Regions from separate parts of the Paenibacillus sp. UASWS1643 genome, predicted to be linked through region 2. Evidence: predicted binding sites of a transcription regulator. Region 2 holds the regulator's gene; the other holds the start of a gene.

Region 1 (11,708 bases), 620 kb from region 2:
TTCAACCCGATTTAGTGGTACTTGACCTGATGCTGCCAGACTGCTCCGGATATGACCTGTGCAAGGAAATTACCGGGAAACGTGCCGTTCCTGTGATCATGCTCTCTGCCAAAAACGAGGTAATCGACAAGGTCTTGGGACTAGAGTTAGGGGCGGAAGATTACATGACCAAACCCTTTGACAATCGTGAATTGCTCGCTCGGATCAAGGTGATTCTGAGAAGAAACGAGAGCAAGGAAGAATCAAGTGAAGAAACCGAAGTTAAATCTACACGCATCATTCATGAAGAGCTGACATTTGATCTGGAAAGCCGCAGGGTGCTAAAAAACGGTGTACCCGTATCTTTAACGGCCAAAGAGTTCAAAATTCTGGAAACGTTACTCAAAAGGCCAGACAAAATTTTTACCCGGGATGAGCTGTTGCAGATCGGATGGGGATACGATTTTATGGGAGACAGTCGCAGTGTGGATATGACCATCATGCGATTACGGAAGAAGCTTGAGGATAACGCGGACGAACCGAAGTACGTCAGGACGATCTATGGATTTGGCTATCAACTTGGAGGTGGCGAGGCCTGAAGTATGCAACCCGGTTACTGCTGAATTATTTATTTTTCTCCGTGCTGTCTTTTGGCATCATCATTTTTGCGGTAAATAAAGCTATTGATTACTACAGCTTCGTTACCATTGAGAAACAGATGATGGAGAAGGCAGATCTGTCGGAGTTGTCCTTCCGTGAGGTGTTGGCACAGCATAGGTCATCGTCAGGAGAGCCCCAGACGAATGAAATTGTCAGACTTGCTCTGGAGAAGCTGAAAGCTTCAGGAAAGGAAGTACGTATCTATGACAGCTCCAAGCAGCTGCTCGGCTTGGCTGTGGATGGCATCATCATTAATGATGGCAAACCGCTTATTTTTGACAAAAATATTGAGAAAGCACTGAGCGGCAGTTATGCCTACACCGTTACGGAAGATCATCTGCTTTATTTTGCGACGCCCATTCAGGATCAATTCTACGAAAACGCTTATGTGTATGAGTTCGTGGAGAACATTTCCTACTTTTATGCGATTATGGATCAAATTCGTTATATCCTGTTTGCAGGTGCAGGCGGATTTATTGTGCTGATTACGTTATCCAGTCTGTGGATTGCACGCAATACAACCAAGCCGATTAAGATACTACTTGGCGCTGCGCAAAGTTTCTCCAGACAGGAGTTTCGGAGAGTTCATCTAAAACGGAAGGATGAGCTGGGCATGCTGGCAGATGGGCTGGATTCCATGGGGCGGCAGCTTCATGATTACATTCAGTATCAGAAACAATTTGTCTCCAACGTATCTCACGAGTTAAAAACACCCTTGGCAGCCATTCGTGGTTTCTCTCAATACTTGGTTGAAGGAGAGACCGAGAACAAGGAGTTGCAAAAAATCTATGCTCATCTGTTGCAGGAATCGGATCGGCTCACCCGTTTGATTAATGAACTGTTATTATTATCCCGATTCGATAAGGCGGGTTCTAATGATTTGGAAGCCCGGAAGACGGAAATGAACGAACTGATTCAGCAAGTTGTCATGAATATGGGAGCCAAGGCCAAGGATAAAGGGATAGAGATCAGAGTTAGTCAGGCGGAGGAAGAACCGGATGATGAGGGTGCGACAAGAGTGCACGCCAATGTGAATCCAATGCTGATGTCCCATGCGATCGCCAATCTTGTGGACAATGCCATCAAATATTCAGGCAGTCCATCGCTGATCGAATTGAGGTTGGAACATACGCCAAACGAAGTAGTTATACGGATATGTGATCAAGGCATAGGCATCGCGGGCGATGAGCTGGAGCGAGTGCAGGAACGCTTTTACCGGGCAAAAAATGCAAGTACAGCAAATGGTTCAGGTCTTGGACTTTCCATATGCAAAGAGATCGTAGAGCGGTTTAATGGATATATCGACATCGAAAGTCAACTGGGAAAAGGGACGACCGTTACAATTGTTTTGCCTCGTGCATAGACATGCATCTACAACCCAAGCCTAAATCTTAACGTTACAAGATTGGTACATTTCTGTTATAAGACTAACAAATGTTTTATTTATAATCACTTCATAAGAACAAATCACACATTTATGGAGGGATCATGATGAAATTAACTAAGAAAGCTGCAAGTTTTATCGTACTAAGTGCTTTACTAACGGTGGCATTAACGGGCTGTCAATCCAGCGAAGCTACATCTCCAGCAACCGGACAGAACACTGCAAATGAACAGAACACAGGCGAAGGTGCAACAAATGCTAATGCGCCTGCTTCCGAAAGTTCTGAAGAAAAGGGTACTGAAGCTATTAAAGAAGGTTCGATGGAGAAGGAAGGCAATGTGGTACTGAAGGAGCTTGCTTTTGTCTATAATGAGCACACCATTGCGATTTCGGATACAGTGAATGAAAATCAGATGGAACAGATGCTGGGCAAACCGGATAACCTGAAATCTCATACGTACAGTGCTGACGATGGAACAAATATGGATACCTTAATCGGTTTTACGGAAAAAGTGTACACGTATCCTGGTCTTGAGATTAAAACCATCAGTATGCCGGAGGGCAAACAAGACTCCATCTTTCATATCGAAATTACAGATCCTAAGTACGCGACAGTGCGAAACATTAAAGCGGGAGATAGCCTGGACACACTCAAAAATGCATACCCTGAGGGGAAACTGCTTGGTAGTGGAGCCCCTGATGAGGAGGATGACTTCCGTTACGAGCCATCCAATTATGTGGATGTGATGTCGTTTCATATCAAGGATGCCAAGGTGGAGAGCATTCAGATCTACAGCCTTCTGGACTAATAGTTAGTGATGGATGTTGGTAAGACACTCATACGGTTCACCTTTAATACCTGCCCAGGAGAGGGGCAGGTATTTTCTCGTTTACTGGCAGGGTAGTGAGTGTTTCGCACATTGCTAAAACAAAACGTTAACATCGTTGGAAGGGAGTCTCTGTGAACACAATCATCGGTTATCAAGAAAGCCACAAGCTCCGATTCTTAGTAGAATGAAGAAGGCTTACCTATTTGAAGTTGGCCCTTTTTTTATATAGCCTTGTCAAATTGGATGTACTTGAATAATCTATCTCATACCACAAAAAAGGGGGATGGAAACATGAGTGAAGTTGGGTATGGTAATGGCAATGGTAATGTAGGTGGAATAGGTGGAGGATATGGTAGTTTTACGTCCATTGGTGCAATACTCGTACTCTTTATTTTGTTGGTCATTATTTCAAAAGCTTTCTTAGTGTAATAGTTAACTTCTTACTTTTCCCGCCAGCTTTTGCTGGCGTTTTTTTTGTTTTGCTGTGTGACTTAGGATGATTCGAATCCCTCACTTGGTCATATGCCAAATATAAATATTTACCTCTTGCATAAAGAACACATGTTCGGTTTATAATATATACAAACATATGTTCTTAAAAGTACAGGAGTGATTTCAGTGTGGACTAAGCAACGAACCATCATGCTCATTGATATGCAGAGCTTTTATGCTTCAGTCGAAAAGGCAAAAATGCCCCAATACAAAAATAGACCACTCGCCGTTGCAGGCGATCCAGCAAGACGTTCTGGCATTATTCTTGCCGCTTGTCCATTAGCCAAAGCTAAGGGGGTTTCTACCGCAGAACCACTCTGGCAGTCTCTTCAGAAGTGCCCTGAACTGATCATTGTAAAACCTCACATGCAAGAATACATCGAAGTATCCACCCAAATTATGTCCATAATTGAGGAATTCACCGATCTGGTTGAGCCATACAGTATAGACGAATTATTCGCTGATTTTACAGGGTCTATGCATCTATTCGGTAATGATCCAATCGATTTGGCCAAACAAATCCAAGACAAAATCTATAATGAAACAGGGGTTTACGCCAGAGCGGGCATTGGTGAAAACAAAATTATCAGTAAATTATGCTGCGATATGATTGCTAAAAAAGCGGAGGGTGGCATTTTTCACTTAAAGAAAGAGGAGTTACATCTTCACATTGGAGATAAGCCCATCCGTGATATGTGGGGGATTGGCTCAAGAATGGAAAAACATCTGTGGAAGATGGGCATCCGAACCATTAAAGACCTGGCGAATACGCCTCTTTCCAAATTACGAAGCAAGTGGGGTGTTAATGGAGAAGTCATCTGGAGAGTTGCCAATGGACTCGACAATTCGCCGGTAACCGTCAATACACACAGTACACAAAAGGATATCGGAAACGGAATGACCCTGCCCAGAGATTTCACAGAAGCATGGGAGATCGAAGTGGTTATTCTTGATATCTGTACAGAAGTGTGCAGAAGAGCCCGTAAAAAGGGGCTGATGGGTAGTGTCATATCTGTGAGTGTATCGGGAGCAGATTTTGATCACCCCACTGGTTTTCACAGGCAAGTTAAACTGTCTGATCCTACAAACATAACTGTTGATGTGTGCAAGATAGCCAAACGCATATTCCATCAACATTGGGATGGGCAACCTGTGCGCCGTGTAGGCGTATCCCTGTCTCAATTATCCAACGCGGATACATATCAACTATCTTTCTTTGATGATCAAGAGCAGAAACGAGCCATTGATCAGGTGATGGACAACATCAAGGATCGATTTGGCGACATTGCCATTCTTCGAGCGAGCTCCATTACGGCTGCGGGTCAAGCGATCGATAGAGCATCTAAAATTGGGGGGCATTACAAATGAGCAAAAAACTGGAGGCCAATGGATTATGGGAATCGAGCCGCATGATGCTTCCACAACATAAAGAACGAATTATACAGCACCGTACTCAAATTCATGTTCAACCGAAACCACTGATTCACGAAGATGAGTGGGAGATTATTGCTCAACATATAGATATGTCGCTCAACTATACGTTGCAAGCTACCTTTGAAGTGTTTAATGACTCAGGCAATCGGTATATACACGGGATCGTCACTTCAGTCAGTGCCTTTGGAAAGAAAATCAAAATTGAAATGGATAATGGATTTGAATGGGTCGATTTTGATCAATTGGTCACTGTAAAGTTTGAAGAAGGAGGTGTGTACGGTGAGACAAACTTCTGAGGAACTTGCACTCGTCAAGAGGCTGGTAGAGCTTCCGTATCTTTTAGGTGCTCTGGAGGTAGATAAGCATAAAATATACGCTTCAAACTTTAAGATGAAATCGGTGTATATTGATTACCTGGACGGTACCCAAAAGAAAATTGCTTTAGAGATGTACAAGTCGAAACAAAGGCTAAAGGAACATCATATTAAAATCATAGATGAAAAGAGATCTGAGCTGAGTTTAACGGTAGACTATTCGGTAAGAGGTTACCTTCACAAAATGACATTATTGTGGAGCAAAGTGAAAGTGGACGTAACCTTAATGCTCACTGAACATATGAGCGTTGATATTACTGATATGCCAACATAAACATAGAGTTAGAGCAGAATACGGTATATAACGGCATAGGGTGGATATAATACAGCTATAACCATTGTTTTCTTCTCCCGATTTGGGTAAACCGACCTTTGAAATTGAAGGGTCGGATTTTTTGTCTCAAAATTTCGCATTGGCATATTAAACCACATAAAATGAGAGAAATCACGAGGCATATACATACAGATAGATAGACACATTTATCCATATTTTTTCGATTGAAACAAGGATGAATCCTTCAGAAGGGTGATACCAACATACCTGGATTAGTACGGCGTGGTTCCGTTATCTTGACAGCCAGGAGTATTATAATACAACGTTGAATAAGAGTAATATGTTGGTGTCCTCTTAAGTTCTGTGAGTGATATGAACGCTAAACGTTATACCGTTGAACAACGGAGGATTTTAATTTGTGGAGGAGAGGAAAAATATGGACTACCGTTCACGGAAGGAAGCGGTGTTTGAGACGAAACGTTTCCGTAACTGTACCATAGCGGCAGGTCGTCGTCATACCGTTGCTCTTAAATCTGACGGAACAGTAATAGCCGCGGGTGATAATAAATACGGTCAATGTGATGTAAGCGATTGGTCCCATATCGTCGCCGTTGGTGCCGGTAATGTTCATATGGCTACGAACACGGGTAATGCCCATACCGTTGGACTTAAATCTGATGGTACTGTAACAGCAATAGGTTGGAATAAGCATGACCAATGCAATGTAAGCGAATGGCGCGATATAATAACCGTTTCGGCAGGTTGGTGCCGGACTGTTGGGGTTAAAGCAGATGGTACCGTGGTTGCGGTAGGGCGAAATAATGAAGGCGAATGCAACGTGAGCAGCTGGCGTGATATTGTATCGGTCACGACGGGAGACTGGCATACCGTCGGTCTAAAAATAGACGGAACGGTAATAGCAGTTGGTAACAATAAGTATGACCAATGTAGCGTAAACGACTGGAACGACATATTGGCTGTTTCGGCGGGGTATCTTCATACGGTTGGGCTTAGATCGGAGGGCACCGTGGTTGCGGTGGGGCGAAATAATGAAGGCGAATGCGACGTAAGCGGATGGCGTGATATTGTAGCAGTTGCAGCGGGGAGTTATCATACCATTGGTCTTAGGTCTGACGGTACGACGGTTGCTGTGGGTTCAAACAAACATCACCAATGCGATGTAAGGGGCTGGCATGACATTAGAGCTGTTTCGGCGGGATGTGCCCACACGATTGGACTAAAATCAGATGGTACGTTAGTTACTGTGGGTGATAATGGTTATGGACAATGCGATGTAAGCGGATGGAGTAACATCCAACAATAAATAATGAAATAAGATACAAAAAGTCAAGGGACAAGTACATATTCCCATTGAAGTCGCTAATTTAGCGACTTTTTGCTTTGATCGGCAACTTTATGGGACGTGCTCTATAACCTTTAACCTCAAACTTAAAATCAGATATGGATTTTAGAATAAGCTTCGTGCTAATCTAACATGATTTTCTCGTTTACCATTTGATAATAATACTCATCCATCTGTTCTGCCGTAACATCTTCTTCAAGATGCAACTTGTTGAACTACATTCCATGGATTGGTGCGCTTACCCTTGTGATTGGCATCGTAACAACGTTGCTTAATAACTCTCTATTTAAAAGAAAACAAACGATGACCTATAGATTTTTCGAATTGTGCTTATGGATTTTATTTATTTGATATGGCTGAAACATTGATGCGTCTTTCATCTGAGAATAGGAAAGTATTATTTCATCGTATAGCAAAGTAAATCAACTACAAGCGAATTATTGCGGAAAATTTTCCATCAGTTATTCAAAACAATTTTAGGGAATATCTTAAAGGAGAAAAATTTTTGTTAAACTAAGGGACAGGTTAGTGTAATTTCCCGCTTTAAGTTAACGTTATAATATAAACAGAGTTCAAGACATGAATACGATAAATGGAGGGGTAGGATTGAACAAGTATGTGTTACATATAGTTGCAAGTGTAATTTGCATATTGGTACCTGCTATTGGTCTCTTATATGTTTTGTGGGATAGCCACCAACCCAAAATAGGACCTGTAGGAGACGGAAAACCGAATTATCCTTCAGTATCTCAATGGATATCTATTGGCTCTTCTTTTATTCTCGGAATAGTTAATTTACCTCTTTCCATAGTTCGATATAGACAAAAGACTAAAGAAGATATTAAAAGTTAATGCTTATACGCTAACGTAGAAACTATAATTGAATAAACGACGAAAATGAAGCTGCCTGTGTTTGACCGGCAGCTTCATTACGTTAACGGGCAGGGTAGATGAATTTTGTGAATATACTCCAGGTATACGAACGTTAAAAAATAAGTTTAACCTTTAAAATTAAAGAAACGCTACAGTCTTCAGTATTCGCAGAATTCGTTAAAGGAAGTACGATCGCAGAAAAAGAGGTCGAACTAGTAAGTACTGTTGACCTCAAATACGATCAGTCAGGTTATGAATTCATGAGAATAACCGGGCTAAAGAACAGGGAATCTTGCTAGGCCTGACAGACATCCAATGCAAGTGACGATCTATTCATTAGTGCTAAGTGACAACAAGTGTTTTAGATTGTCATCAATAAATTGATTATCCGCACTGTTAATTCCACGACCGGCAAAATGGCCCCAGATCGATTGGATTGGTTTCAAGACAGCATTAGGTATACGCTTAGCTTCGTATTCATTATCGTCCGCTGTGCAGAAGAGATCCGTGCTTCCCGGCATGATACAGGCATAAGCTCTTATGCTCTGAAGTGCTGTATCAAAGTCTCCGTTATAGGAGGGGTTTGCACTGATATCTGCATGTTGACCTGTCCATAACATGGCCAGAACATTATGCGGATCCATATTCATAAAGCTATTTTCCCAGACACCAGCTACAAAATCCTCCAATGTGTCAAATCCCATCTCACGGTAAAGCTCTTCTCTATAAAACGCATGTGATAGTCCCCATCCCGCATAGACCCGACCCACGGCACGCATGTCTGTCGAACTTAGTTGGTTTAATTTGCTTGAGTCGAAGCCGACTGCAGATAGCAGTGAAGCTTTCACGCCTTCCAGAACCACAAATGTGTGAGGCCAAGGTTTGGCGATGCCTCCGAAAGGTGCGATTCGTTCAACCATCTCCGGGTAACTTGCCCCCCATTGAAATGCCTGAATGCCGCCCATCGACCACCCGACGACGAGAGCAATCTTTTGAATACCGAATTTTTCGGTCAGCAGTTGGTGCTGGAATCGAACGTTGTCATAGATAGTTACCTGTGGAAAGTTACCCCGATCAAATGGAGGAGGCGTGTTACTGGGAGAGGAAGAGAGTCCATTGCCCAGCAAACTGGGAACGATAATAAAATATTTCTCCGGATCGAGTGCCATCCCACTGCCAATAAGCCATTCATTCTGAACATGCTGATCCCCAAAAGCCGTTGGATAGACAATAACATTATCCTTCTGTTCATTTAATTTTCCGTATGTTTTGTAAGCAAGAAAAGCGTTTGGTAACGTCACTCCTGATTGTAAGATGACATCATCCAAATTAAAAATTTCATAATCCATCGTATAGTCGCTCCCTTCAAAATGAAAAACCACGTGTTCACTGTGATCTCTTGTACTCAGTATAGAGCTGTGATACTCTCAATAAAAGTGAATAGAATTCAAGATAGCATTCAATAAAATTGAAAGATGAAGGGGGGATCATCGGATGGAATTGCGTCAACTGAATACGTTTTGTACGGTTGCAACAACATTGAATTTCACGCGGGCAGCAGAAGCGCTGAGCTACGTTCCTTCCAACGTCACGATGCAAATTAAAGCATTGGAAGATGAGCTAGGTGTTCGCCTCTTTGATCGGTTGGGCAAGCAACTCGCGCTCACAACTGCGGGTAAACGCTTTTTAACACACGCCCAAGGCGTTCTTGAAAAAATGGACGAAGCTCGTAGTGCTGTCCATGATAATGAAAAACTAAGTGGTACCTTAACGATAAGTGCAAATGAAGTTATTTGCACTTATCGGCTTCCACCTGTCTTCCAACGGTTTCGTTCGCAGCATCCGGGAGTTCGCCTAATTTTCCGCTCAGTTCCGAATCAAGAGCTCAAACAAACGCTCTTTGAGGGAACCACGGATATTGTTTATATGTTGGATGAACCCATTCGCTCGAGTGGACTTTCCGTGGAACCTTTGCTGGAAGAACATTTCCGATTGTTAGCTGCTCCAGATCATCCACTCGCCAAACGAACTGTGCTGCAATTGGAAGATTTTCATGATGAAGTGTTCCTGACAAATGAGAAGGGTTGTCCGTATCGAACGATGTTTGATCGGTCATTTGAGAAAGAGGGGATTGATAGCATTACATATTTAGAGTTTCAAAGTGCTGAAGCCATTAAACAATGTGCAATTTCAGGCATCGGTATTGCCTTTCTTCCTGAGATCGTCGTGGAGTCTGAAGTTGAACGCGGAGAACTTGTTGTCCTCCCATGGCAAATTCCGGACTTGCAGGTATACACACAGATGTTGTGGCATAAAGACAAATGGCTTTCACCAATCATATTAACTTTTATAGAAGCAACCAGGGAAGTTTTTGATTCACAGAGTGAGAATAAAACCGTATAGCTTATGTACAAGACATCAAACTGTTGAGCACAGAAAAACGCTGTTGAAAGTGGGGAGATATTATTTATGATTCCATTAGTATATGACCAGATTAACCATTGGGGAAAAGACGATGAATTTTTTCTTGCATTGTTAAAGAGACAAAAAGACCTCTGATGCGGTAATTATGACAGCCAATGTTGCCACAGGTATTTCTTACAGATGATAGTTGGAAGCGAGTGATCTCAGACGTATTCCGATCCCTAAAAATGGGGGGTCACTTTATTTTTGATACAAGAAACCCTTTGGTAAAAGTATGGGAAGAATGGGAGAAGGACAAAACTCCTGACTTAGCTAATCAAGAAGAATTCGATGAGTCACTGATACAAATCGGTTTTTCAAAAATTAAAACATATGGTGACTGGGAATTTAAACAAGCAACTTCTAAGGATAGATCGTTTATTTTTCATTGTGTAAAATAGCAGTTAGTAAAAAAATATCGAGAGAGAAGAGCCCATTGAACACAATTCTTATTCCTAAAATAACTACAAACATTGTTCATTCAAATCCATTTAATGAAATTTGTTCATATATGATGAACTGGAGTATGATGGGGGAAGGCGATGCTGATAATTACCATATAATCAATGCCAAGTATAGAGTGTAATTTTATATAGGTCTAAAGCTTTTGGACCCGGCTATACAACACCATACTTCCTTGAAGGGGGACATCTGTTTTGGATGAGCAGTTTCTAGATTTATTGGCCGAGAAATATGATACGGAAGAAAAAATCATAACAGAGATCATCAACCTTGAAGCGATCTCCAATCTCCCGAAGGGAACCGAGCATTTTGTCAGTGATTTGCATGGGGAGTTCCAGGCTTTTCAGCATGTACTACGAAACGGTTCGGGTACCGTCAAAGAGAAAATCAAAGAATTATTCCGGGAGGTTTGGACGGATCAAGAAATCCATGATTTTGCGGCATTGGTTTATTACCCGGAGGAAAAAATACAGCTGGTTATAGGGGAACTGAGTAATAAACAGGCTTTAAACCAGTGGTATAGACTAACAATTGAACACATGCTTAAGCTTATTTCTTATGCCTCTTCCAAGTATACACGCTCAAAATTGCGTAAAGCTCTGCCGGAGCAATATGTATATATTGTAGAAGAGCTTTTATACAAGACGGATTCGACCAACAATAAGGATCCTTATTACGAGGAAATATATCGGCAAATTATATCTTTGGGCCAGGCGGACAATCTCATTATCGGCCTTGCTTATACGACACAACGCCTGGTGGTTGACCATCTTCATGTGGTTGGAGATATCTATGACCGGGGGCCGTACCCCGATAAAATTATGGACACGCTTATCAACTACCATTCTGTAGACATACAGTGGGGGAACCATGATGTCCTCTGGATCGGAGCCTACGCAGGTTCTCTGGTCTGCCTTGCGAATATTATTCGGATCTGCGCCAGATACGACAATCTGGACATCATTGAAGATGTATACGGAATCAATCTGCGCCCACTGCTAAACCTGGCGGAGAAATATTATGAAGACAATCCGTCCTTCAGACCTAAGTTACAGGCTGGCCATAACGTATCAGAGCAGGAAATTCTGCAGATCACCAAAATTCACCAGGCCATTGCCAT
Region 2 (11,708 bases):
CAGCAGTTCTTCTTCAGCAAGCTTCATGAATGCTTCTCTAACGGGTGTTCTGCTCACCTGCAGTTCATCTGCAATCTCTTTCTCTGAAATCTTGGTACCTGGCTTAAGTTCCAGGTGAAGAATTCGTTCTTTTAATAGGTTATATGAATATGCCCGGGTCGAGCCTCTAATTTTTTGATTAAGTGACATGCCTAGACCTCTTTCTATCAGCCGTTTTCATTCATCTTAGCACAAATTACCGTTCCACTTATATATCGGTGTGAAACGGTAATCTGGCCAACATCAACTATATTATTGCTTGTTTTCTTTGTAGGCTTTGTACGTATCATTTGCCAGCTTCAGATAATTAGATAATCCTTGACTCTCCAGCTCTTTGGCAAATGTATCGAATTCAGACAAGTCCCGCTCACCCAAGATAAATTTAAGTGTATTTTGATCCGAATAGTCTTTCAGTGGTGTACTCAGAAGTGTCACCCGTTCACGGTCCTCTGAAGAGTAAGGAATCGGTGGCTCTGCCGGGATCACTTCCTTGGTATCCTTCATGTCTTGCTGGAATTTCAACTCTTCTTCACTAAACATGGATTGCAGCAGATCTGTAGTCCCCCCGTAGGCAAATACCCCACCAGAGAAACCAAAGTCAATACGCAGATCTTTCGTTCCTTTTGGATTCAAGCCATTGTAGTTCACGTCTTCTACCAATTTACGTGTTCCGCCCTCTTTGGTAAATGTTTCGCCTTCAACGCCCCATTTGGCAAACTCTTGACCCTCATCGCTGTAGTATAACCAATCAATAAATTGCATAGTAGCTTTGAAGTTTTCGCTTTTTTGAATTTTCCCGGAGATCATAACACCGTTTTCAAGTCTGGAGCCGGACATTAATTGCCCTTTTGGTCCACCAGGTACTGTAATCTTTGCAACTGAGTATTTACCTTCTCCCAGCGTTTTGTTCATATCATTTCGGTGCAGCACCACCGTTTGGGAATTACCATTAATCATGAATGATTTGCCGGATACAAATTTCTGTACAGCCTGATCATCATCCTGTGTAAAACTTTCTTTGTCCAGCAATCCTTCGGATACCAACTTGTTAAAGTATGTTAGCAACTCTTTGTATTCTGGTGTTGTAGCCGTGTACACAAATTCATCCTGATCTTCCTTATACGTCAATCCGTTACCAAAACCCCATCCAGCCTTGGTACCAAAGCCAGTAGCAGCGATGTTCAACGTACTATTGAATTGGAATCGGTCCGAAAACGGAATGGAATCCGGATAAATCTCTTTCAGTTTCTTCGCAGCATCATACAATTCGTCCCATGTGGTCGGAATGGCGATGTTATTTTCTTCAAAGACATCCGTTCTTACGAGTATTGTGTAATCTGGCCATACTTCTTCATGCAGACCCGGGAGTACATAGTACTTTCCATCTTCCTGTCGAAGACCTTCAAGTTCATCTTCCAAACCCCATTTTTCCACTTTATCTTTGAAGTTTGGCATCAAATCAATATAATCGCTAATCGGCAAGATCGCACCAGAGGACACAAATGCAGCCTCTTCACCAGGGTACGTTTTAGGGATAACTAGTGGTGCATCTCCGGAGCTAATCAACAGAGATCTCTTCTGAGAGTAATCGCTCATGGGTACAATCGTTGGCTCAAGTGTAACACCCGTCAGTTCGGTAATTTTATTGAAAAGTAACCAGTCTTTTTTATATGGATAAGTAGGTTGATCACTATATAGTATGGATAGATTAAATGGCTCCGTTGCTTTGAATGTATCCCCTACGTTGTACGTTTCCATCGCTGCCTTGGTTTGAACTTCTGTGACGTCACCTCCAGCTCCAGTACCGCTGCTACATGCTGCCAGAACAACGCTCATCATTGTTGCCAACACCATTTTACCAACAAACTTACGTGGCTTTTGATTCATTTAGGTTATCCCCCTGAGTTTGGTTTAGGTTGACCTTGCCTGAAACGTTAAACAACCTCGAAAAGTTAATCATGTGAATCACTTCAGCTGCTGCGTCTTACTGTTTAACAGACCCTAGCATGATACCAGTTACAAAGTATCTTTGGACAAATGGATAGATGGTGAGTATCGGCAAGATGGTGAGTACCATCGTTACTGACTTAATATTGGCAGCAATCTGTGTCAGGTTATCAGCTGAGGTTGCACCAGCAGTCGCCCCGCTAGTCGCTCCTGCAATCATATTGCGCAAATAAATGGTGACCGGGAACAGTTCTTTTTTGTCCAAATACAGAAAGGCTGGGAACCAGGAATTCCAATGACCTACTGCGTAGAACAGCACCATGGTTGCCATAACAGCTTTACTAAGCGGCAATATAATGCGTAACAAGATCCCGTAGGTGTTCAAACCGTCAATGGAGGCAGCTTCCTCCAGTTCTTCAGGCATATTTTCAAAAAATGACTTCATGATCAGCATGTTGTATATGCTAATTGCGCCAGGAACAACAAGTGCCCACATGGTGTTGTTGAATCCAAGGGAATTAATCAACACATAGTTTGGAATCAATCCACCACTGAAGAACATCGTGAATACGGCGAACATTGTCAGAAACTTGCGACCCATTAACCTCTTTTTGGACAAGGCATATGCGAAAATAGTCGTCATAAACATGGAGATTAATGTACCTACTACGGTATAGATAATCGTGTTTTTATAGTTGGTCCAGAACATACTGTCACGTGAGATGGTCTTGTATGTCTCTACATTGAATCCTCTTGGGAACAGACTAACCTTGCCCGAATTAATATAGGACTCACTACTGAAAGATTGTGCCACGACATTTAAGAATGGATAGAGGGTTATAAATACCACGAACAGCAGAAAGATAACATTGAATACTTTAAATACCTTATAAGATCTGGATTCCTGCATGATGCTCCTCCTTTACCATAAGCTTCTTTGTGTCAGTCTGCGTGAGATGGCATTTACGGAGAACACCAGAATCAGACCGATCAGCGATTCGAACAAGCCAATTGCGGTAGCATAACTGAAGTTACTGGATTCCAGTCCGACCCGATACAGGTAAGTGGAGATCACATCAGATGTCTCGTAGATCAGCGGGTTGTACAAGAGTAAGATTTTTTCAAATCCAACAGCCAGGAAATTACCCATGTTCAAAATCAATAACGTCACAATCGTTGGCAAGATCCCTGGAATCGTTACATGAATCGTTTGCTTCCAGCGATTGGCACCATCGATACGCGCAGCTTCATACAAAGAATCATCAATGGTTGTCAGTGCAGCAAGATACAGAATCGCTCCCCAACCCATACCCTGCCATACCTCAGAAGTGATATAGATTGTTCTGAACCACTCAGCCCGCTGCATAAAAGGAATATTGTCTCCGGTGAAGAAAGCCACCAGTCCATTAATGGAACCATTCACTGCTGTCAGCTGCAGGATCATACCTGCAACGATAACGATAGACAGAAAATGAGGCAGATAAGACGCGGTCTGTACAAACTTCTTGAATCGTTTACTTTTCACTTCGTTAAGCATCAAGGCAAAAATGATTGGAACCGGGAATGTAAAGAGTAACGCAAGTCCGCCTAACATCAGCGTATTACCGAATACTCTCCAGAAGGTAGGGTCCTCAATAAACATTTTGAAGTATCTTAATCCAACCCACGTTTCTCCAAATATACTTCCCCCGGGAACAAAACGTCTGAACGCAATCACATTACCAATCATCGGCCCATATTTGAAAATAAGGAGATAAATGATGGGAAGGATTAATAGTGAATACAGCTGCCAGTCTTTGCGGAACAAAGTTGCTGCCGTTCGTAATCTGCTCTCTTTACGTAAAGATGTCATGGTTAACGTTGTTTTAGCGGTTTCCGACTCCATGTGTTTTCACTCCGATCCAGGACTTGATAAGTAAGAGTAATTCATATACAATTCTCATCTTTTCTCCTCTTGTAGAAGACAACAACTCCTTTAACTTCACCCCCACTACGAAATAGATAATTTCTAAATGTAAGCGATATCAATTTGATGTATTATGTAGAATCACACAATCCAAGATGCTTCACATCATTAATTAGCACTTACTACGTGGTGTGATCTCCAAATCGAAAGAAGATTTTTCGAAATATTAAGCGCTTACAATCAATCGAAAACAATAAGCAATAACTCCCTGCTTCCATTTAATGAAGTAAGTCAAAAAGAAATTGCTTTAGGACAATCTAAATACTAGTCATACTAGTATGTTAGTTATATTCTAATCCAGCTTCCCTCTAATTTCAATAAGTTTTAGTAAAAAAAATGGATATCTCTTTTAACAAGGTAATTTAGTCAACAAGCTCAAATAAAAAACATTGGTAACTTCAAGAACGACATCATCGTTCATTGAAGCTTCCAATGTTTCAGGGTGCTGAGGAAAGATGTTATAGCTGATCTGCTTAGAAATTAGCAATAAGCTGATTTAATTCCGATAAATGCGTTATTTCATGGTCTGGCGCATACGTTTCATTGTTGGTCTTATGCTCCCGGTTAATCCATACGGATTGGATGCCAGATGATAAAGCACCACGAATATCAGTCGTTAACTTGTCTCCAACCATCATGCTCTCTTCGGGTTTAACACCCAGTTTACTCAAAGCATGTTCAAATATCGACGGATCTGGTTTTCCTTTTCCGAAGTTACCCGAGATAATAATCTCATCAAAAAAAGGAGTCAATTCAGGTACACCATCCAACTTCTCTTGTTGCAAAGCAGGACAACCGTTTGTTAACAACAACAGTTTGTACTTTCCTTGTAACTGACGCAAGGTATCCATCGTTTCTTCGTATACATGAGGTCTGGATCTCCGTTCCACTCCAAACTGTGCGGCCAGTTGTTCAGCAAGATCATCCCGATCTATACCCAACTTCAACAAGCCACGACGCCAGGATTCTTTACGGTAAACTGGAGCAAGCTGTTCCAACTGACGGAACTCAGGTTGATCCCCACCAGTAAAGTTAGCCCAAAGACCTTCAAACGGATTGATTCCAATCATTTTAGTAAAAGGAAAGGTTTCATATGATTCATACAGTCCACGTGCCTCATTACGAACAGCTTCTTCAAGTTCTTCTGGTTTAACCCCAGTCTCTTGCGCTGCGATTAGACAAGTCTCATGAAAAGCTTCTCGAACACTACGCTCATCCCATAATAAAGTATCATCTAGGTCGAACAAAATCGCTTTTAATGCCATTCCGATCATCTACCCCTTTATGCAATAATTACTTTTCGACGGTTTCCACGGTGATCTGGTGTGCTTTTGCAAACTTCAGCAAACGTTCTGCAATCGCATCTGTATCGTAACGGTTCAATAACTTGGTGAACACCCATCTTTTCCCACGACTGTTATGTTCGATAACAACTGTACCTGGTTCAATTCTGAATTTGACAATATCGTCAACCCCAATTGAACGTTCACGATTACCCTTCGTCGTGATAATCCGATTACTGCTAATCTTGATGTATGGACGACGAAGCATGAAGATGACTGCCAAAAATACATAAAGCAGCATGGTCACCCAGTCCCAAGTTGTCATTGGAGCTTGCACAAGAAACGTGCTCATAAACAGATACAAAAAGGCGAGACCAATCAAAAATATAGGGAACAAAAGACTGCGTCCCTTAAAGACTTCTTCACCTGGTGTACCTGTGATTGGTTGACCACTTTTTTTGCGTTGCTGATTTAACTGCTTGGAATTTTTCTTAACCGTTCTCTCGAACGAACGCGACATGAGAATCCCCCTTATGTGTCTTTGTATCGGCTTACATAATTGCAAACCAACATTTCCCCCTATAAATTGCACACTCAAAATAACAGGAAGAAACCTAAATATCATAATGATATCATTAGGTTTCGTTAGTGTTTGAGTTTGCCTTGGTGGCCTTTGTCATTCTCATCATCAACAATCTCAATGGTATCCAGTTGTTGTCTGAAATTGCTGCGAATATTGCTCAAATAAATCTCTCTTAGCTCGGCACGTTCAGCAAGTTCTTCCTCCGACAATCCAGTGGACTTTTGCTTACGAGCCAATTCGTTAATGCGTGCTACCAGACTATCTATATCCAAGCTTGTCCCCTCCAAAAATACAAAGTCATATTAACTTTGCCATTATAAAGGCAGCTTGTCAAGCTGACACGCCTTAACACTCATTGATGTGCATTTTATTCTGCAAATTGCGGTAGAGTTAGTACTTGCCCCACTTGGATGGAAGTCGCTTGAAGTTGATTCACTTTCTTAATTGCTTCTATATAAATACGTGTATCCATATTCGTCGGTTTATGTTCCAAAGAAATACTCCATAATGTTTCCCCTTGTGAAACGGCTATCTTTCCTCCAGGCAGAACATCATTCTCATTGCCAGCAAATACAGTTAAAACAGTGCTGCATCCAATAAATATAATCAAAGAGGTAATGGCTACCTTTAACATCCATGAAAAAATCTTGAAGCGCGCTAGAACCTTCTTGTAGTTCCCTATTTTAGACTTCACCAGTTCCGAATTCATTGGTTCATAAATGCTTTGATAAGTAGAATATCTCATTAAATACCCGCCTCCAAACGTTTGTTCCTATCTGTTGAAATCAATATAACACGAACACTTGTTTTGTTCAATAGATTTTTAGAACAATTGTTCGCTTCTTTTTTGAAGGAGAAATTTCTTATTTCACTTCCTTTTGCAAAGCATTTGCAGTATTATGCTCTGACTTTTGGACAATTTCTGTTGTATAAGTTAAAAAACACTGATTTAATGCTATTTTATTTAGAACTTATGTTTGTACGAACGGAGGTTCTATGTTATAATTTTCCCAAACGTTACTAAAATGGGGTTGATACGGTATGTCGAAGATATCCAGCAGGCAGCAGGCTATTCTGGAGTTTATACGAAATGAAGTCCGGTTGAAGGGGTATCCTCCTTCCGTACGGGAAATTGGTGAAGCTGTTGGACTTGCTTCCAGCTCAACAGTACATGGACATTTGGATCGTTTGGAGAAAAAAGGTTTGATCCGACGTGACCCTACCAAGCCAAGAGCCATTGAGCTTTTGAGCCAGGAAGAATCTGAGCATTCTCATCAATTTGCTCATAGCGTTGCACGTATTCCTGTTGTTGGTAAGGTTACAGCCGGGGTTCCAATCACTGCAACCGAGAACATTGAAGACTATTTCCCTCTTCCTACACATTATGTAGGTGAACAAAAAGTGTTTATGCTTTCAGTAGTGGGAGATAGTATGGTGGAAGCTGGAATCGTTAATGGAGATTACGTTATTGTCCGTCAACAGCAAACTGCTGATAACGGTGATATCGTGGTTGCAATGACTGAAGACGATGAAGCTACAGTGAAAACGTTCTATAAAGAGAAAGATCATATTCGCCTTCAACCGGAGAATGCGACCTTCGAACCTTTACGATTGAAACATGTTAGTATTCTGGGTAAAGTCATTGGCCTTTTCCGAGATATTCATTAATATTTAACTTGAGTAACAAAACTAGATGTAATGAAATACGAAAGAGGTTGTCCTGATCAACAGGACAACCTCTTTTTTTCATGTTTATGTTATTTTTGCGGCTAATTATTCACTGCGTTTCAGAACACTCTTGTGATGCGAGAACACATCAAAGCTCTGTTGACCGTGATATGAGCCCATACCGCTCTCTCCTACACCACCAAACGGGAGATAGTGTGAAGTCATATGAGAAAGTGTGTCATTAATACATCCCCCACCGAAGGATACTTGATTCAGAACCTGATCCTGCAGTTGCTCATCCTGTGTGAAGAGATATAGCGCCAATGGTTTTGGCCGGCGAACAATCTCATCCAGTATAGGATTCAGGTCACTGTACGTAAACACAGGAAGAATTGGACCGAAGATCTCTTCTTGCATCACAGCTGATTCCCAGTTCACATCGCCAAGTACAGTCGGCTCAATGAGCAACTGCTCACGTACAGAACGTCCACCAATCAGCGTTTTGCCATCTGTGAGGAATCCCGACAACCGATCAAAGTTACGCGCATTGACAATGTGCGGGAAATCAGCATTCTGTAACACATCATCCCCAAATTTATCTTTGATCTCTGCGCCAATCAGACTGATCAATTCATCATGAACTTGTTCATGCACAAGCAAGTAATCCGGAGCAACGCAAGTTTGCCCTGCATTCAGGAACTTACCACGAACAATACGCTGGGCCACCAGCTTCAGATCTGCATCACTATGGACAATAGCAGGACTCTTACCACCCAACTCAAGAGTTACAGGAGTCAAGTGCTCCGCAGCTGCCTTCATCACAATGCGACCAACACCTGTGCTGCCTGTGAAGAAAATATAATCAAACTTCTCTTTCAACAATGCTGTACTGGCCTCAACTTCTCCTTCCATAACCGCAATATACTCCTGAGGGAAGATCTCCTGAATCAGATCATAAGTCAGACGAGATACGGCTGGTGTTAATTCAGAAGGCTTGATAACTGCACAGTTACCGGCTGCAATTGCTCCAATCAGTGGGCCAAAGGCCAGTTGGAACGGATAATTCCAAGGTGCAATAATAAGCGCCACTCCGTATGGTTCCGGGTAAATGGTACTCACCCCATCCGGCATAGCCGAATTGGTTGGGACTTGTTTGGGTGCAGCCCATTCCTGCAGGTGTTCTAATGCAAAATCCAGTTCACCCAGAACAATGCGAATTTCGGAACCGTAAGCTTCCGCCTCAGATTTGTTCAGATCAGCCCGAAGTGCATCTTGAATCCGTTGCTGATACTTTTCAATTCCTTTTCTAAGCTGTTGCAGCGCATTAATTCGGTACTCGATATTTTTAGTTTGTCCTGTATAAAAAAATGTACGTTGTTCTGTCACTAGTTGTTTTGCCTGATCCATAATAACATCTCCAATTAATTATTTAAAATTAAATTGTTAAAAATTTAATTAAAGTATACCTCTTTTATATGAAACTTTCAACATACAGTTGAAACATCCATGCTCCGCCTGATAGGATCCAAATGAAGCTGCACGCTCTAATTCACGGCAAATGGTCGAAGGATGTCTGCCCATTTCCTTTGCGATTGCTCGTCAGCTTTTGCCTTGCTGGTGTAGGATTTCTAGCTTGCTCCGTTCAACTATGCTAAGATGTCTGTAGCTCATGGCTGGATTCTCCTTGTGTGAATGTGGTGTAGGAATTTTCATTCTACATGAATCCAGCTATGGGCCCTTTTTTATTTATTTCCAGTAGGTGTCGCACTTCATATTACAATCCGTCTACACAAAAAAGAAATAACGTTCTATACACAACCCGTTCTCTCGACATGTGCCATCATCTCTTATCAGAAGTTTTCCCATCATTCCTACAGCTACCCATTCTGGACGCCCCAACCGAGAAACGTAAGTCTGTAAAGGATCATACTGAGGATTGATTAATGCTGTTTTCAACGTGTGTGATGGGACTGTAACCTGCCCGTTTCCATATTTTCATGGACGCTCTCCTCATTTCATTTAGTGTATCTGAGGTGGCTTCGAGTGACCAATTGGATTAGGAGGCTTTAAAGATATAAAAGGGGTTCTTAATAATTACATTAAGCTAATTCTGCAGAATATGAAGTTTAAAGCTTCACATAATCAATGGTTTGATGCAGCTCTGCCTTCTCCCTCTTCCAAAAACATTAAAATCTCTGAGGAACTCATCGAACTTATCCCTCAAATCGATGACCAAGGAGCACTTCGAAGCTCCCCCTCCAGCTTCGTTGTTAACTTTACCGCATACTTACTCTCCGTATAGGACTGATGCTTTCCATATAAAAGCTCGATCTTCCATAATGCCTCAACCGTATTTGGCATCTCGCTGTCCTGAACATCCGGCGCAAACCATCAAGACCCTAGAAAAGAAAAAAGACGACCCACCAATTCGAGTCGCCTTCATTCCAATTCAATGCCAGTTTAAAAAATCACGAAACGACCCAAACAGCTCCGTCAAAATATACCCCAAAATGGAGGGGAACTAGAGAAGCTGAAGAACAACTCTAAGTCATAGCTCACGTTTTTAAAACTTGATGATATGAACAAACACTCTACACAGCGACCTATTGTAAATCATCACCATAGGATATCATTATTTTAGCCCGGTATCGGTTAGTATTAATCCACATTTACAGGCTCGATCACTTCGAATAAAAATGGATTACCATTTAAATATTCTCTTATGTATGCTTGGGCATACTTTTGTTCCTCGATTAAACTGGTTGTTTCTCTTGGATCAGAGGCGTGATGACAGCAGTTCTCGATCATGAACATGACAAAAAAACATTCCAGATCCCGAATATAGTCCGTTTGCAACTTCCTAATACTCTCATAACCTTGGATAAGCATCCATCGATGCTTTGGCCAAAGCTCCAATATGGTGCCTGCCATATCGTAGAGATAATATCCGTACCCACATCTTCCAAAATCAATCGGATAGGGTTGATTATCCTCAAAAACCATATTACCGGTATGTAAATCAGCATGAATGAGCCCATAGTTATGTTCACTTGGATGCATCGTGGTAAGTTGGGATACAACCTTCTCAGCTGCATCTTGATACAGCTTCCATCCCTCTTCGGATAAAAAACGCTCATAGTAACGTTCCAACTTAGCCATTTCACGTTTAAAACTTTCTACTCCCCAAGCAGGTCTTACAAAATCAGAAGGTGGATTGAAATCCTTTGCTGCTGCATGGAGCCTGCTCATCAATACACCCATATTATATGCTTGACTATCTGTAAATTCACCTGCTGCTTTTTCACCCTCTATCCATCGCATCATTGTTATATAAGGGCGCCTATATCCTGTCTCTGTTTCGATGTCCAATACATAAATACCATCACAATTTGCCACCCCTTCTGGTACATTTAGATCTTTCGATTTGTTCAGTGCTTGTAACAGTAGGAGTTCCGAACGAATTTCCTCTCTGCTTAATCGGTCCGAATGAATGCGAAGTAAATAATTGTTATCTGTACTGGTTTCAATTTTATACGTGATCGTATCGGATAGTTGAATAAACTGGATGTTATCCCATTCTAAGTCATACTTTCGAATTGCAGATAAAGCGACTTTCCTTGCTCTGATTAATAATGCCCGCCGTTCTTCATCAGTATCAAATCTAAAAAAATCATTCATTTGTTATCCCCCTACAGTTTTTATGAAGTACATAACTACTTCTCTTATATGTTATTATAACGATAGTAAAAGCTTGAAAATATGTAGTAAACAATTTAAACTATACTATACACAAAAAAGTCACATTAGAATTTCTTCCAATGCGACTTTTGTTAAACTATTATTTTATATAAACGATCTTTTTAATAGTATCGTTTGAAAGGCAAAATCGATCTGAAAGTTTCTCGATAGTGTCACCATCCAGAAACGTAAACCAATCCAACGTTCATATACTTTTGTATTTCATTTAGAAATTCTTCTGGAAAGATGATGTCGGCATTTACATATCTCATGATAGCCGCTCCTTAAAATAGTTGAATTTTAAGGTAGCAAAGTCTACACTATAACAATTATCACTATCCGGATTTAAGCGGTTACTTATATTATTAGCTCTATACAAACAACCGCCGTTGTTCATAAAATAGACTTTGCATAGAACATATCTCGAACCTTTTCATAGTGTCTCTCCTTCCTAAATAACATTCAACTAAAATATGTCTTCATC

Evidence for each region. The regulator LexA, encoded in region 2, represses DNA repair genes until DNA is damaged. The targets are predictions, from matches to a motif close to CGAACATATGTTCG.
Region 1: a site for LexA is predicted at 3,436-3,449, ahead of FE296_RS27400 (DNA polymerase IV). Genes of this name have one in related genera too.

Annotation. Positions count from the first base shown of each region.
Region 1 covers NZ_VXKZ01000115.1:667,219-678,926, reverse strand. The annotation lists gene FE296_RS27415 (response regulator transcription factor) at 1-578, shown strand, start outside; gene FE296_RS27410 (sensor histidine kinase) at 620-2,002, shown strand; gene FE296_RS27405 (hypothetical protein) at 2,131-2,832, shown strand; gene FE296_RS33045 (hypothetical protein) at 3,145-3,282, shown strand; gene FE296_RS27400 (DNA polymerase IV) at 3,496-4,713, shown strand; gene FE296_RS27395 (YolD-like family protein) at 4,710-5,075, shown strand; gene FE296_RS27390 (YhjD family protein) at 5,059-5,427, shown strand; gene FE296_RS27385 (RCC1 domain-containing protein) at 5,864-6,751, shown strand; gene FE296_RS27375 (alpha/beta fold hydrolase) at 7,993-9,012, opposite strand; gene FE296_RS27370 (LysR family transcriptional regulator) at 9,158-10,066, shown strand; gene FE296_RS33585 (hypothetical protein) at 10,351-10,527, shown strand; gene FE296_RS27360 (fructose-1,6-bisphosphatase) at 10,783-11,708, shown strand, end outside.
Region 2 covers NZ_VXKZ01000115.1:47,369-59,076, reverse strand. The annotation lists gene FE296_RS24905 (GntR family transcriptional regulator) at 1-189, opposite strand, end outside; gene FE296_RS24900 (ABC transporter substrate-binding protein) at 292-1,926, opposite strand; gene FE296_RS24895 (carbohydrate ABC transporter permease) at 2,024-2,896, opposite strand; gene FE296_RS24890 (ABC transporter permease) at 2,909-3,838, opposite strand; gene FE296_RS24885 (HAD family hydrolase) at 4,426-5,217, opposite strand; gene FE296_RS24880 (hypothetical protein) at 5,246-5,755, opposite strand; gene FE296_RS24875 (DUF896 domain-containing protein) at 5,881-6,090, opposite strand; gene FE296_RS24870 (LysM peptidoglycan-binding domain-containing protein) at 6,186-6,563, opposite strand; gene lexA (transcriptional repressor LexA) at 6,860-7,486, shown strand; gene FE296_RS24860 (aldehyde dehydrogenase) at 7,592-8,893, opposite strand; partial or broken gene FE296_RS34215 (helix-turn-helix domain-containing protein) at 8,996-9,157, opposite strand; partial or broken gene FE296_RS24850 (peptidase G2 autoproteolytic cleavage domain-containing protein) at 9,272-9,448, opposite strand; gene FE296_RS24845 (phosphotransferase enzyme family protein) at 10,145-11,164, opposite strand.